2 regions of the Mycolicibacterium sp. XJ2546 genome follow, and region 2 is predicted to be linked to the other one. Evidence: predicted binding sites of a transcription regulator. Region 2 holds the regulator's gene; the other holds the start of a gene.
The links. The regulator LexA, encoded in region 2, represses DNA repair genes until DNA is damaged. The targets are predictions, from matches to a motif close to CGAACANNTGTTCG.
Positions count from the first base shown of each region.

Region 1: a site for LexA is predicted at 2,793-2,806, ahead of cofD (2-phospho-L-lactate transferase). Genes of this name have one in related genera too.

Region 1 is NZ_JBEFRW010000002.1:456,868-463,649, forward strand. It holds gene ABQE44_RS05760 (NUDIX domain-containing protein) at 1-250, opposite strand, end outside; gene ABQE44_RS05765 (coenzyme F420-0:L-glutamate ligase) at 247-1,596, opposite strand; gene cofD (2-phospho-L-lactate transferase) at 1,593-2,573, opposite strand; gene ABQE44_RS05775 (WhiB family transcriptional regulator) at 2,880-3,275, shown strand; gene ABQE44_RS05780 (metallopeptidase family protein) at 3,286-3,708, opposite strand; gene ABQE44_RS05785 (DUF3499 domain-containing protein) at 3,840-4,259, shown strand; gene ABQE44_RS05790 (phosphomannomutase/phosphoglucomutase) at 4,354-5,760, shown strand; gene ABQE44_RS05795 (TobH protein) at 5,757-6,782, shown strand, end outside.
Region 2 is NZ_JBEFRW010000003.1:448,211-454,992, forward strand. It holds gene hflX (GTPase HflX) at 1-450, shown strand, start outside; gene mbp1 (microaggregate-binding protein 1) at 453-695, opposite strand; gene ABQE44_RS08605 (acyl-CoA dehydrogenase family protein) at 867-2,027, shown strand; gene ABQE44_RS08610 (sunset domain-containing protein) at 2,262-4,298, shown strand; gene lexA (transcriptional repressor LexA) at 4,306-5,007, opposite strand; gene ABQE44_RS08620 (LysM peptidoglycan-binding domain-containing protein) at 5,213-5,662, shown strand; gene nrdR (transcriptional regulator NrdR) at 5,823-6,290, shown strand; gene ABQE44_RS08630 (PhzF family protein) at 6,307-6,782, opposite strand, start outside.

The DNA.
Region 1 (6,782 bases), on a different contig from region 2:
CGGAGGGCTCACAGTGTCCACCCGGTTGCAGCCAGCGGCCGACCCGCGGATGCAGGGTCAGCAGCGCATGGGTTTTGGTGTGGTCGAGCACCAGCGCCGATCCGGTGATGTGGCCGGGCACGCACTCGCGTAGGCAACCGTCCGGCCGCGCGGCCAGAAACGCCAGCACCGCGTGGCGCAGCGTGTCCTGGCCGGGATCGGGCGCGTGCCAACGTTTCAGAGTTTCGACCGCCGAAGCATGCAGGCTCACTTGCGCACCAGCAGAGCGTCGGTGGGTACCAAATCACGGGGTGCGACAGCGGCCAAGCCTTCTTCCGGGTAACCGATCGCGATGGCGCCCAACGGGTCCCAATCCTCTGGTAGGTCGAGCGCGTCGCGCACCAGGTCGGCCGCGAAGATCGTCGAACCGATCCAGCAACTACCCACCCCGCGCACCGCGAGCGCGACCAGCAGCCCCTGCACCGCCGCTCCGACCGCGACGGTGAACATAGTGTGTTCGGCCGCCGTGCGCGCGGCATCTGGATAGCTGTGCGCACCGTCGGGAACCAGAAACGGGATCACGACTTCGGGTGCGTCATACAGGATCTGGCCGCGGGCGACCCGGCGCTCGACGGCGTCCTCGGGTCGGCCGTCGGCGCGCAGGTCCTCGCGCCACTTGTCCTTCATCCGGTCCAACAGCGCAACCCGCCGGGCGCGGTCCTGCAACCAGACGAACCGCACCGGACGGGTGTGGTGGGGTGCCGGGGCGGTGAGTGCTTCGCCGACGGCGGCCTCGATGACGCCGGCGGCGACGGGTTCGTCGGTGAAGCGGCGCACCGACCGGCGTAGCAGCTGAGCCTGGGAGCGGCCGAGCGCGATCGCCTCCTCGGTGCCCAACCAGAACAGGTCTTCCTCGCCGGGCCGCAGCAGGGCGCGGGCGGTGGATGCGTCGTCGGGCAGCGACAACCCGCGCACCACCGCGACCGGAATATCGGTCAGCTTGCCCTTCACCAGATCGGCGGCTGCGGCGATTTCGTCGGCGACCGCGATCTCGGTGACGATCAGGTCGTTGCCGTGCCGGTCCCGCGACCCGGCGTAGCCGTGTAGCACGGTGAGGCCCGCGGCGCCGATCGCGGCATCAATCTGGCCGTTGCGCCATGCCCGGCCCATGGTGTCGGTGACCACGACGCCGACGGTGACACCGAGGCGGTCACGCAGTTCGGTGCGCAGGGCCGCCGCGCTGCCGTCGGGGTCGACGGGTAGCAGCGCCAACTCGGTCGACCCGACGTTGGAGCCGTCCACGCCGGCGGCCGCCTGGACGAGCCCCAACGCGTTCTCGGTGATCAGGGTGCGCCCCTTGCGGGCCAGGACCCGCACGGCCTCGGTATCGATCAGCTTGCGGCGCAACGCATCACGCTCGTCGGGGTCAGACGGTGCTGCGACGATACGGCCTTCGCACTTGGAGATCACCTTGCTGGTGACGACGACGACGTCGTTATCGCGCAACCAGGGTGCCGCCGTCGCGATCGCCGCCGCCAGGTTGTCACCGGGCCGGAACTGCGGCAGCCCCAGCACGGGGAGCAGTTCGACGGCGGCTGCCGATCCGTGTTCGGTCACGGTTTCACACCGGCCAGATCCAGCCCGGCACGCACCATTTCGGCTGTGGTCGCCGGATCCTTCATCAGCAGCGGCACCGCCCGCACCTCGACGCCGTCGATCGCGGCGGAGTCACCTTCGTGCACCAGCCAGCCGTCGAGGATGCCGACTCCCGAACGGGCGCCGTAGTGTTGGCCGATCGCCTCGGAGGTGCTCTGCACCCCGATCACCGACAGGCATTCGTCGGCCATGCCGCGCAACGGTTTCCCGCCGATGACGGGCGAGTAGCCGATCACCCGCGCCGGGGTGGAGCGCAGTGCGGCGCGGATGCCGGGTACGGCCAGGATCGCGCCGATGCTGACCACCGGGTTGGACGGCGCCAGCAGCACGACGTCCGCCGTCGCAATCGCCTCGGCGACACCCGGGCCGGCGGTGGCGGCATCGGCGCCGACGAACGCGAAACTGTGCGTGGGCACCTGCGCGCGGTAGCGCACCCACCACTCCTGAAAGTGAATGGCGCGCTTCTCGCCGTCGCTGGGATCGGTGATGACAACGTGGGTTTCGCTGCGGTCGTCGGTCACCGGCAGCAGACGCGCTCCGGGTGACCACCGCTTGCACAGCGCCTCGGTGACTTGAGACAGCGGATAACCGGCCCGCAGCATCTGGGTGCGCACCAGATGGGTGGCCAGGTCGCGATCGCCCAACCCGAACCAGTCCGGCTGTACGCCGTAGGCGGCGAGTTCCTCCTTGGCGTGCCAGGTTTCGTTGCGATGGCCCCAGCCGCGGTCCGGGTCGATGCCGCCGCCGAGGGTGTACATGCAGGTGTCGAGGTCCGGGCAGATCCGCACACCGAACATCCATGCGTCGTCTCCGATGTTGACGATCGCCGTCAACTCGTTGGTCGAGTCGTCACCGAACTGGCCCAGCCCGAGAAGATGCTGCACGCCTAACAGGAACCGCGCACCGCCGACCCCGCCGACCAGAACCGTGACCTTCACATCGAACGAGAGTAGGCCGTCGCGGCCGAGGCGGTTCGCGCAGGAGCACTGCAATGGGGCGGGTGTGACAGACACGCCGATCAACGACTCGCCGAGAATCGGTCACGGAATGGTATGAATTTCTGTTCCAACGCTTGACCGCAGCATCTAACGCGTGTGTAATCACAGCAGTGTCATTTCGCGGTTGGCCTGCCGGTTCCGGTGTCGCAGACCGAGATTCGATCACTTGTTCGAATGGGATGGCCACATCTCAACAGCGAGGCTCCATTTCTAGGGATCTACGAGATCAGGTGAGGAGGCGGGAAGATGTCTTTTGAGCAAGGCCATTTCGATCGTGTGGTTCCGTTCGATGACCGACTGTTCGGCTCAGTAGGCAGCGCGCCGCACACCAATATCGGACCGGCACCGGCTGCGATACCCACGCGTCCGCAATTGAGTCTGGTGCCCGACCCAATCGATGTTGCGCCGCCATTGACTCCCGAAGACGACCTCTGGCAAGAGCGCGCACTGTGTGCTCAAACCGATCCGGAGGCGTTCTTTCCGGAGAAGGGCGGCTCGACGCGGGAGGCGAAGCGCATCTGCCAGGGCTGCGAGGTGAAGGACGCCTGCCTCGATTACGCGCTGGCCAACGATGAACGCTTCGGCATCTGGGGCGGGCTCTCCGAGCGCGAGCGCCGCCGCCTCAAACGCGGCATCATCTAGTCCGCGCGCTCTACTCGTCGTCGATCGTCGGGTCGATGACAGAAGGTTCGACCCCCAGGTAGGTGGCCACCTGAGCCACCAGAATTTCATGCAACAAATCGCCGAGTTCGACGGTGTCGTTGGCCCGTCGCTCGATCGGCTTGCGAAACAGCACAATTCGGGCCCGAGTGGCATTACCCCGCACGTCCACCCCCGCCGGTATCAACCGCGCCAGCGCGATCGGCCCGTCCGCAACCACCTCGGGTGGCCACTGCATGGTGTCGGGATCCTTCAGCGAGATCCGCGGTATCTCGTCGACCGCCACGTCGAGCGCGGACAGCCGCTCATGCCAGCGCCGCTCGATGGGTTCGTAGGCCTCCAGCACCGCCATGTCGAATCGCTCGGCGCGGCTGCGCCAGCCGGGCACGGTTGGGGGAAGCAGCGGCCCGCGCATCTCCCGGCCGCGGCGCGATCGCATACGTGCCCGTTCGGCCACGGACACGATCGTAACGGTTGGAGATCGGCCGTCCTGGTACTGCGCGTGTCCAGCAGCTTGCCGGGTGCGTCCGCGATAGCCTTCCGTGCGTGAACGTTCCCCGTCGCTGCTGCCGGCCCGGGTGCCCTCACTATGCGGTCGCGACGCTGACCTTCGTCTACTCCGACTCGACCGCGGTGGTGGGTCCGCTCGCCACGGTGTCTGAGCCGCACTCGTGGGACCTGTGCGTGGTGCACGCCGGCCGGATCACCGCGCCGCGTGGCTGGGAGCTGGTGCGCCATGCCGGACCGCTGCCGTCGCACCCTGACGAAGACGATCTGGTCGCGTTGGCCGAGGCGGTCCGTGAGGGACGCGACGTCGCACCTCCGGTCAACGGCGTCGCCGCCAGCTTTTCCGACCCAACCACTCCGACGCCCGGTGGCATGCTGGTGGCACCGCCGACGAAGCGGCCTGCATCCAACGGACGCCGACGGGGCCACCTGCGGGTGTTACCCGACCCGACCGATTGAGTCACAGCGAAGCCGGCCGGGCCCGGAGTAGCGGCCGTGCAGGCGGCGTCTGACGGCTAGGCTGGCGCCAGTAGTCCACGTCACAAGGAGCTATATGTCTCGGCCCGCCGCGGCGGTTCATCGCGTCATCAAGGCCTATGACGTGCGTGGCTTGGTTGGTGAGGAACTCGACGACGCGTTCGTCGCCGACGTCGGCGGTGCGTTCGCGCGGCTGGTTCGCGACAGAGAATCTCAGGCAGCGCAGGTGGTGGTCGGCCACGATATGCGGGCCAGCTCACCGGCGCTGGCTGCCGCCTTCGCCGAGGGTGTGATGGCCCAAGGTCTCGACGTCGTACGGATCGGGCTGGCGTCGACAGATCAGCTCTATTTCGCTTCGGGCCTGCTGGATTGTCCCGGCGCCATGTTCACCGCGAGCCACAACCCAGCCGCCTACAACGGCATCAAGCTGTGCCGGGCCGGTGCCAAACCCGTCGGCAAGGACACCGGGCTCTCGACCATCAGCGAAGAGGTCATCGCGGGCGTCCCAGGCCATGGCGGCTCGCGCGGCACGATCAGCGACCGCGATGTGCTCGCCGACTACGGCGAGTTCCTGCGGTCGCTGGTGAACCTGACCGATCTGCGTGCGCTAAAGGTTGCCGTGGACGCGGGCAACGGGATGGCAGGCCACACCACGCCCGCGGTGCTCGGCCCGATCGCGGCGGTCACCCTCGAACCGATGTACTTCGAGCTCGACGGCACGTTCCCCAACCACGAGGCCAACCCGCTGGACCCGGCCAACCTGCTCGACCTGCAGGCCCATGTGGTCGAGTCCGGCGCCGATATCGGGCTGGCCTTCGACGGGGACGCCGACCGGTGTTTCGTCGTTGACGAGCGGGGCCGTCCGGTATCGCCGTCGGCGGTGACCGCGCTGGTCGCCGCGCGCGAACTGGGCCGCGAGATCGGCGCGACGGTGATCCACAACTTGATCACCTCGCGGGCGGTGCCCGAACTGGTCGCCGAGCGTGGCGGTACACCGGTGCGCTCACGGGTCGGGCACTCCTATATCAAGGCGTTGATGGCCGACACCGGCGCCATCTTCGGCGGCGAGCACTCCGCGCACTATTATTTCCGCGACTTCTGGGGCGCGGACTCCGGCATGCTCGCCGCGCTGCACGTGCTGGCGGCGCTCGGCGAGGCGGACCGGCCGCTGTCGGAGCTGATGGCCGACTACCAGCGCTACGAGGCCAGCGGCGAGATCAACTTCACGGTCACCGACGCCGAGGCGTGTGTGGTGGAGGTGCTCAAGGCGTTCGGCCCGCAGATCCAATCGATCGACCACCTCGACGGCGTGACCGTCGACCTGGGCGACGGGAGCTGGTTCAACCTGCGCATGTCCAACACCGAGCCGTTGCTACGGCTCAACGTGGAGGCCCGCACCGTCGAGGAGATCGACACGATCGTCGGGCAGGTCTCCCGGACCGTGAACGCTCAAATGCCCGAGGAGTCAGGGGCCGTCACGTGAACGCGACCCGTGCCGCCGTCGACCTCGACGATGTGGACGGTTTGCTGGCCGCTGACCGTGACGGTTTGCTGCGCGGAGCGTCGATGGCCGGTGCCCAGGTGCGCGCCACCGCCGCCGCACTCGCCGAGGGCGAACTGGATGGCCTGCGCGCCGAACAATCACCCCGCACCCTGATCTGGCTGGCCGATCGCGGCAACGCCCAGACGGCCGGGTCGCTGGTTGCGGCCGCGGTCGGCGGGTCGGTGACCGCGCCGATCGTCGTCGCGGCGGAGGTACCGCCCTGGATCGGCGCGTTGGACGTGCTCGTCGTCGCCGGCGACGACGCCGGTGACCCCGTGCTGGTGTCGGCGGCGGCCACCGCGTTGCATCGCGGCGCCCGGGTCGTGGTGGTGGCGCCCTTCGAGGGCCCGCTGCGCGACGTGGTCGCGGGCCGCGCCGTCGCGCTGGCGCCACGGGTGTGGGTGCCCGAGGAGTTCAGCCTGGTGCGGTACCTGGCCGCCGGGTTGGCGATCCTGTCCGTCGTGCAGCCGAGCATGCGGTTCGATCTCGACGCGTTGGCCGACGAACTCGACGCCGAGGCGTTCCGCAACAGCGCCGCCCATGAGCTGTTCACCAATCCCGCCAAGACGCTGGCCGACCGCATGGCCGACCGGCAGGTGGTGTTGGCCGGTGACACTCCGGCGACGCTGGCGTTGGCGCGGCACGCGGCGGCGGTGATGTTGCGTGTCGCGCACCGGGTGGTCGCGGCGGCCGGCCTGGCCGATGCGGTCGCCGCGCTGCGCGCCGGGTTCGGTGGTGCGCCCGGCGTCGACCGGTTGTTCCATGACGAAGAGATCGACGGCGCGCTGCCCGAGCGGGTGCGTACCTTGGCGCTGACCACCGACGCCGAACGGCAGGTGGTGGTGGCGCGGGTGAGCGGGCTCGACGGCGTCGACGTGCTCGACGCCGAGGACGTGCCGGAGGCGGCCACCGGCGAGGGCGTCCCGACCTCCGGCAACGGCCGCCCCGAACAACAATTGGCG
Region 2 (6,782 bases):
GAGGTCGTCGACGCCGACCTGCTGGTGCACGTCGTCGACGGATCTGACGGCAACCCGTTGGCCCAAATCAACGCCGTACGGGAAGTGATCAACGAGGTGATCGCCGAGCGCAACCTCCAGGCGGTCCCAGAGTTGTTGGTGGTCAACAAAATCGACGTCGCCAGCGATCTCGCGCTGGCACAGCTGCGCCGGGCGCTTCCGGATGCGGTGTTCGTCTCCGCACACACCGGTGACGGGCTGGATCGGCTGCAGTCGCGGATGGCTGAGATGATCACCCCGACCGACACGGCGGTGGACGTGACAATTCCGTATGACCGAGGCGATCTCGTCAACAAGCTGCACGCCGACGGGCGAATCGACGCCACTGAGCACACCGCCGATGGCACGAGAATCAAGGCGCGCGTGCCGATGCCGTTGGCGGCCAGCCTGCGCGCATACGCGACGTTCTAGCGTTACCTCTGCTCGGTTTCCTGTCGTTTCTCAGCGGTTTCGGCCGCGGCGCGGGCACTTTCGGCTTCGGCTTCCTTCTGCGCGGCGTTGCGCTGCGCATCGGCCTTGTCCTGCTGGGCCTTACCCTCGCGGTACAGGTCGTCGCGGCCCGCTACCGCGCCAGCGACCTCTTTGGCCTTGCCCTTGACGCCTTCCACGACGCCCTTGATCCCTTCCTCGGGACCGCTTTTGTTGTCGTCCGACATCGCTGTTTCCTCCCTGGCGGGTTGGTGTGCTCCGCAGATTCCCCGAACGACTCCGTCGCTAAACCAGTCGTGGCCGACGTCACGGCGCTGCCCCACGCGCGCAGGCCGCCGACCATCCGGTTGGCTGGGGTAAATTTGCGGATTCATCGAATTTCCGACCGGAGGTTTCCCATGGCCGGCGTCGTCCAATACGAGCGCACCCTTTTCGAGCCCGAGCACGACCTGTTCCGCGAGTCGTACCGGGCGTTTCTGGACCGCCACGTCGCGTCGCACCACGAACAGTGGGAACAGGACAAGATCGTCGACCGCAACGTCTGGCTGGAAGCAGGCAAGCAGGGCTTCCTCGGGATGGCCGTGCCCGAGGAGTACGGCGGGGGCGGCAACCCCGACTACCGCTACAACGCAGTGGTGGTCGAGGAGACCACCGCGGGCGGCTACAGCGGACTGGGTTTCGGCCTGCACAACGATGTGGTGGCCCCGTACCTGATCAAGCTGGCTAACGAGGAGCAGAAGCAGCGGTGGCTGCCGAAGTTCTGCTCCGGCGAAACCATTACCGCGATCGCGATGACTGAACCGGGCACCGGCAGCGACCTACAGGGAATCAAGACCCGCGCCGTCAAAGACGGTGACCACTACATCCTCAACGGGGCCAAGACGTTCATCACCAACGGCATCCACGCCGACCTGGTGATCGTCGTCGCCTGTACCGACCCGGACAAGGGAGCGATGGGATTTTCGCTGTTGGTGGTCGAACGCGGCATGGCCGGATTCGAACGCGGCCGCAAACTCGACAAGATCGGGCTGGATGCCCAGGACACCGCCGAACTGTCGTTCACCGACGTGCGAGTGCCGGCCGAAAACCTACTCGGCGAGGAGGGTCAGGGCTTCGTCTACCTGATGCAGAACCTGCCGCAGGAGCGCATCGGCATTGCGGTGATCGCCGCGGCGGCAATGGAGTCGACGCTGGAGCTCACCCTGCAATATGCCAAGGAGCGCAAGGCTTTCGGCCGTCCGATCGGCAGCCAGCAGAACAGTCGGTTCCTGCTTGCCGAGCTCGCCACCGAAGCCACGGCGGTACGGATCATGGTCGATGAGTTCATCGGCCTGCACCTCGACGGGAAGCTGACCGCCGAGCAGGCCGCGATGGCGAAATGGTATTCGACGGAGAAGCAGGTGTATTTGATCGACCGGTGCCTGCAATTGCACGGCGGCTACGGCTATATGCGGGAATATCCGGTTGCCCGCGCCTATCTGGACGCTCGCGTACAGACCATTTACGGCGGCACGACCGAGATCATGAAGGAGATCGTCGGCCGTTCATTGGGTGTCTGACTGCGAAGAATCCAGCTGTGGCCTGGCCGAATAGCTCGGGCAGCATTTTCCGAAGACGTGAAATTCGACCGTTGTCGGCGGGCACGACTTGCCAGGTGTTCGAAACTTTCCCGCACCGGCCAGGTATTTTCTCTCCAAGGTCGGCGTGTTCCTCTCGTTGTTGACGCCATTTGACGGCACAGTTGACGGCGCGGTACCGAATCAGGAATCAGGCGCCGACCGCGGGAGGATCTGATGAGCGGGCATCTGACCCGGCGTAGGTGGCGGATCGGCCAGTTGGCCGTCGGCCTGTTGTCGGTGGCGGCGTTGGTCTTGACGGCGCCGGCCGCGTCGGCCCAGCCGGAGGTCGAAGCCAACACTGCGATCACGGCCGCCTGGGAGGCCAGCGGCGGCGACGGCGGCGTGCTCGGGCCCAGGCAGGGCGAGGTCTATGCCCTCGGCGAGGGCTTCGCCCAGGATTTCGCCGGCGGCAAGATGTTCTTCACCCCGGCCACCGGCGCGCACTTCATGACGGGCGCGATCCTGGATAAGTACGAATCGTTGGGCGGGGCCGCCGACGGCGACCTGGGATTCCCCAAAATTGACGAAAGCCCCGGACGCGCCCCCAACAGCCGCAACTCCACGTTCAGCGCCAGCGACAACCCGGTGATCTTCTGGACACCCGACACCGGCGCGCATGTCGTCCGCGGACCGATCAACGCGGCGTGGGACGAACTCGGCGGATCGTCGGGACCGCTGGGCGTGCCCACCGAGGATGAGCGCTACCAGGGCGACATCGTCAGCCAGAAGTTCTCCGGCGGCGAGATCACCTACAACACCAAGACCAAAACCTTCACCACCGTGCCACCGGAGCTGGCCGCCCAATTGGAGGACTTGCAGATCCCGGAGGACCCGGTAGCCGCGATCAACGCCGCACGACGGGCTGCGGGCGGGCCGATGGGGCCGCTCGGCGCCGCCGAAGGCCCGCCGTATCCCATCGGCGCCGACGGCCTCGCCCAGAACTTCGCAGGCGGCAAGATCTTCTACTCACCGGACACCGGTGCGAACGTCCTGACCGGTCAGGTACTCGACAAGTACGAAAGCGTCGGAGGGCCCGAGGGCGATCTCGGATTCCCGGTCACCGGCGAGGTCGACGGCGGCATCACCAACAGCCGGATGAGCACGTTCGGCGCCGAGGACAAGCCGGTCATCTTCTGGACCCCCGACTACGGTGCGGTCATCGTGCGCGGCCCGATCAACGCGGCATGGGCCGAATTGGGCGGCGGCGAGGGCCCGCTCGGGGCTCCCACTGCCGATCAGTCCGAGGACGGCGACGTCATCACGCAGCGGTTCAGCGAGGGCGCCATCTCGTGGGACCGGTCGACGAACTCGTTTACCACCGAGCCGGCCAACCTGGCGCCGCAACTGGCCGGGATGGAGGTACCGGGCCAGACCGCGCCCGCCGCACCCCCGTCGGCGCAAGGCGTAAACGGTAACGACGGCAACGGTTTTCAGTGGAGCTGGTGGTGGCTGCTGGCCATCGTGCCCGCGCTGATACTCATCGGGTTGGTGGCCTTTGCGACGCTGCGCAACCGCCGCGGCGGCGATGACGACGAGTTCGCACTGGGCCGCGATGGGCTGGACGACGGCGGGTACGACCAGGAGCGGTTCGGCGCAGACGACGGCGCCGCACCTCTGTACAGCGCAGGCGACGACGACGTGGCATCCCTGTACAGCGCCGGGGACGACGACGTACCCGCCTACAGCGCAGCGGACGCCCCGGAACCCGGGGTGTTCGGCGACGACTACGACGCGGCGTTGTTCGGCGACCGCTACGCGCGTGAGGGCTTGGACTCGCTGTCATCGCCGACCGACGACGCTGCCACCCCAGAGCCGGTGTCGTCGAGCCCGTGGGAAGCGCCACCGCCCGTCGACGCAGAACCAGAACCCGAAGCCGCGGACGAACCGCCGGCGGCGGAGTTCGACGAGGAAGACCCCGACAACGTCGACACTGCGCCGACGCGGGTGCCCACGGAGGCCGAACGTAGCGCGCTGACCGACACGGGTCGGCACGCCCGCATCGAGCCCGAGGAGCCCGAGCCCGCACAGCCGGCGTTCCGCCTGCCCCTCGACGACTCCAACGACGCGCCGGAGGGTTATCCGATCAAGGCCGACACGCAGTCGGGCCGGTACTGGCTACCCGACACCGTGGGCTATGAGGATACGCGGGCCGAAATCTGGTTCACCAGCGAAGAATTCGCGCGCGCGAACGGCTTCGTCCGCGCCGACTAGGTGCCGACTAGACCTTACGGATCACGGTCACGACCTTGCCGAGCACGGCCGCCTCGTTGCCGGGGATCGGGTCGAACGCGGGATTGTGCGGCATCAGCCACACCTGGCCGCTGGTGCGTTTGAATGTCTTGACCGTTGCTTCACCGTCGATCATCGCCGCGACGATGTCACCGTTTTCGGCGACGTTCTGCTGACGGACGACCACCCAGTCCCCGTCGCAGATCGCGGCGTCCACCATCGATTCACCGACGACCTTGAGCAGGAACAACGACCCCTCGCCGACCAGCTCACGCGGCAGTGGGAACACATCCTCGACGGCCTCCTCGGCCAGGATCGGCCCACCCGCAGCGATGCGGCCGAGCACCGGCACGAAGGTCGGTTCAGGTAGCGCGTCGGAGCCTGCCACCTCGGTGACTGCCGGCATCACGTGGTCGTCGACCCCCCGGACGTCCACGGCCCTGGGCCGGTTGGGGTCGCGGCGCAGATAGCCCTTGCGCTCCAGCGTGCGCAGCTGATGAGCCACCGACGATGTCGACGTCAGGCCGACCGCATCACCGATTTCCCGGATGCTCGGCGGATATCCGCGGGTGCTGACCGAGGCGCGGATGACCTCGAGGATGGTGCGCTGACGCTCGGTCAGACCCGTGTCGGGCCGTCGGCGCGCACCGGTGTTGTCGGTATCGCCGGGGGAATCGCTGCTGGAATCCATGCCGCCGAATGTAACGCGCCGCCGACGATTAATCAAACATGTGTTCGACGCGTGTCGCGAGAAACCCGAGCGGCATTCGCGCGCCCGGATTTGTCAGACCGCCTCGCTATCGTTTGCAACAGTTCGATCACACGTTCTATTAATCGAACATGTGATCGACTATCTTCGAACACAGGAGCGAACGACGCGAGTGGGAGGCAGGCAGATGACGATCATCGAAACCCGGAAGAATTCGGCGGCACCCGCGGCCAGGCCGGGTGTCCGGCCGTCCGGCGCACGACGGAGGCGGCCGACCCGGCGGCCGGGCGGGGCGCCGATCAGGTATCGGGGGAGCGGTGTGGTGGTGTCGCGGGCACCGCATCGGCGCCGCCCGATCACCCCGGCCACCACGGTGGTTCTCGCGCTGATTGCAGCGGCGATCACGGTGTGGCTCGGACTGGTCGCGCAGTTCGGCGGGGTGGTCGGTAGCCCCGCCGCGGTGCCGGATCGGCTCGCGGTGGTGCAGGTGCACACCGGGGAAACGCTGAACCAGGTGGCTGCGCGGGTGGCACCCGACGCGCCGGTCGGCGCGGTGGTGGAACGGATCCGTGAGCTCAACGAACTCGACTCCGCGGTGCTGGACGCGGGCCAGACGCTCATCACGCCGGTCGGCTGACGACATCGTGGGCGCTGAAAAGAGGTGCCGCACACCGGTGTTCGTCGACATTTCGGCCAGGTATGCCCGATTCGCCCCGGCGCTGGGCCATCGGGGTGCGGCGCAGGTACGCTCGGAGTCGTCCCAGGTAGTCGTGTGTTGGCGTGGCGAAGGAGCGGTGATGCACTGTCCGTTCTGTCGCCATCCCGATTCGCGGGTGGTCGATTCCCGCGAGACCGACGAAGGTCAGGCTATCCGCCGACGCCGCTCGTGTCCCGAGTGCGGCAAGCGGTTCACCACGGTGGAGACGGCGGTGCTCGCGGTGGTCAAGCGCAGCGGGGTCACCGAGCCGTTCAGCCGCGAAAAGGTCGTCGACGGTGTCCGGCGGGCCTGTCAGGGCCGCCAGGTTGACGATGACGCGTTGAACTTGCTCGCCCAGCAGGTCGAGGACACCGTGCGGGCGGCCGGCCCCGAGGTGCCCAGCCACGAGGTCGGGCTCGCCATTCTGGGCCCGCTGCGCGAGCTCGACGAGGTCGCCTATCTGAGGTTCGCCTCCGTGTACCGGGGTTTCAGCTCAGCGGAAGACTTCGAACGCGAGATCGAAGCGCTGCGGGCCCATCGTGAGGCTCCCCAGCCGTCCGCCGGCTGAGGCCGGATGCCGACGCTCAGTCGATGTGGCGGGCGCCGTCGCTGACCACGCGTCCCGAGATGCGCACCCAACCTTCGGCGCTCCACTGGGTGTAGATCTCGGAACCCTTGCCCTGCACGATGGTCAGGTCCCGGCTGAGGTAGTCGGTCATGCGTGCCGCCGCCGAGCCGGTGGCCTCGTCTTCGGGCACGCCTAGGTCGGTCGCGAACATCCGCGACCGCACCACCCCCTTGTCGCGGTCGAGCCACGTCCACAGGTAGTGGTTCACGTCGTCGGGATAGTCGGCGGGGTCGGCGTCCAGCAACTCCTCGGTCGAGGTGACGTCGTGGATCGCGAACTCCGGCGCCCACTCCGAACGTGCGCTGACCGCGGTCAGCTCGTCGGCGTAGCCCACCTGGACGATGCCGGCCGGCACCCGCAGCGTGTGGATCGGCGTGCCCTGTTCGCGCAACCACCACGCGGCGCCGACGGTCGGATGCCCGGCGAAGGGCA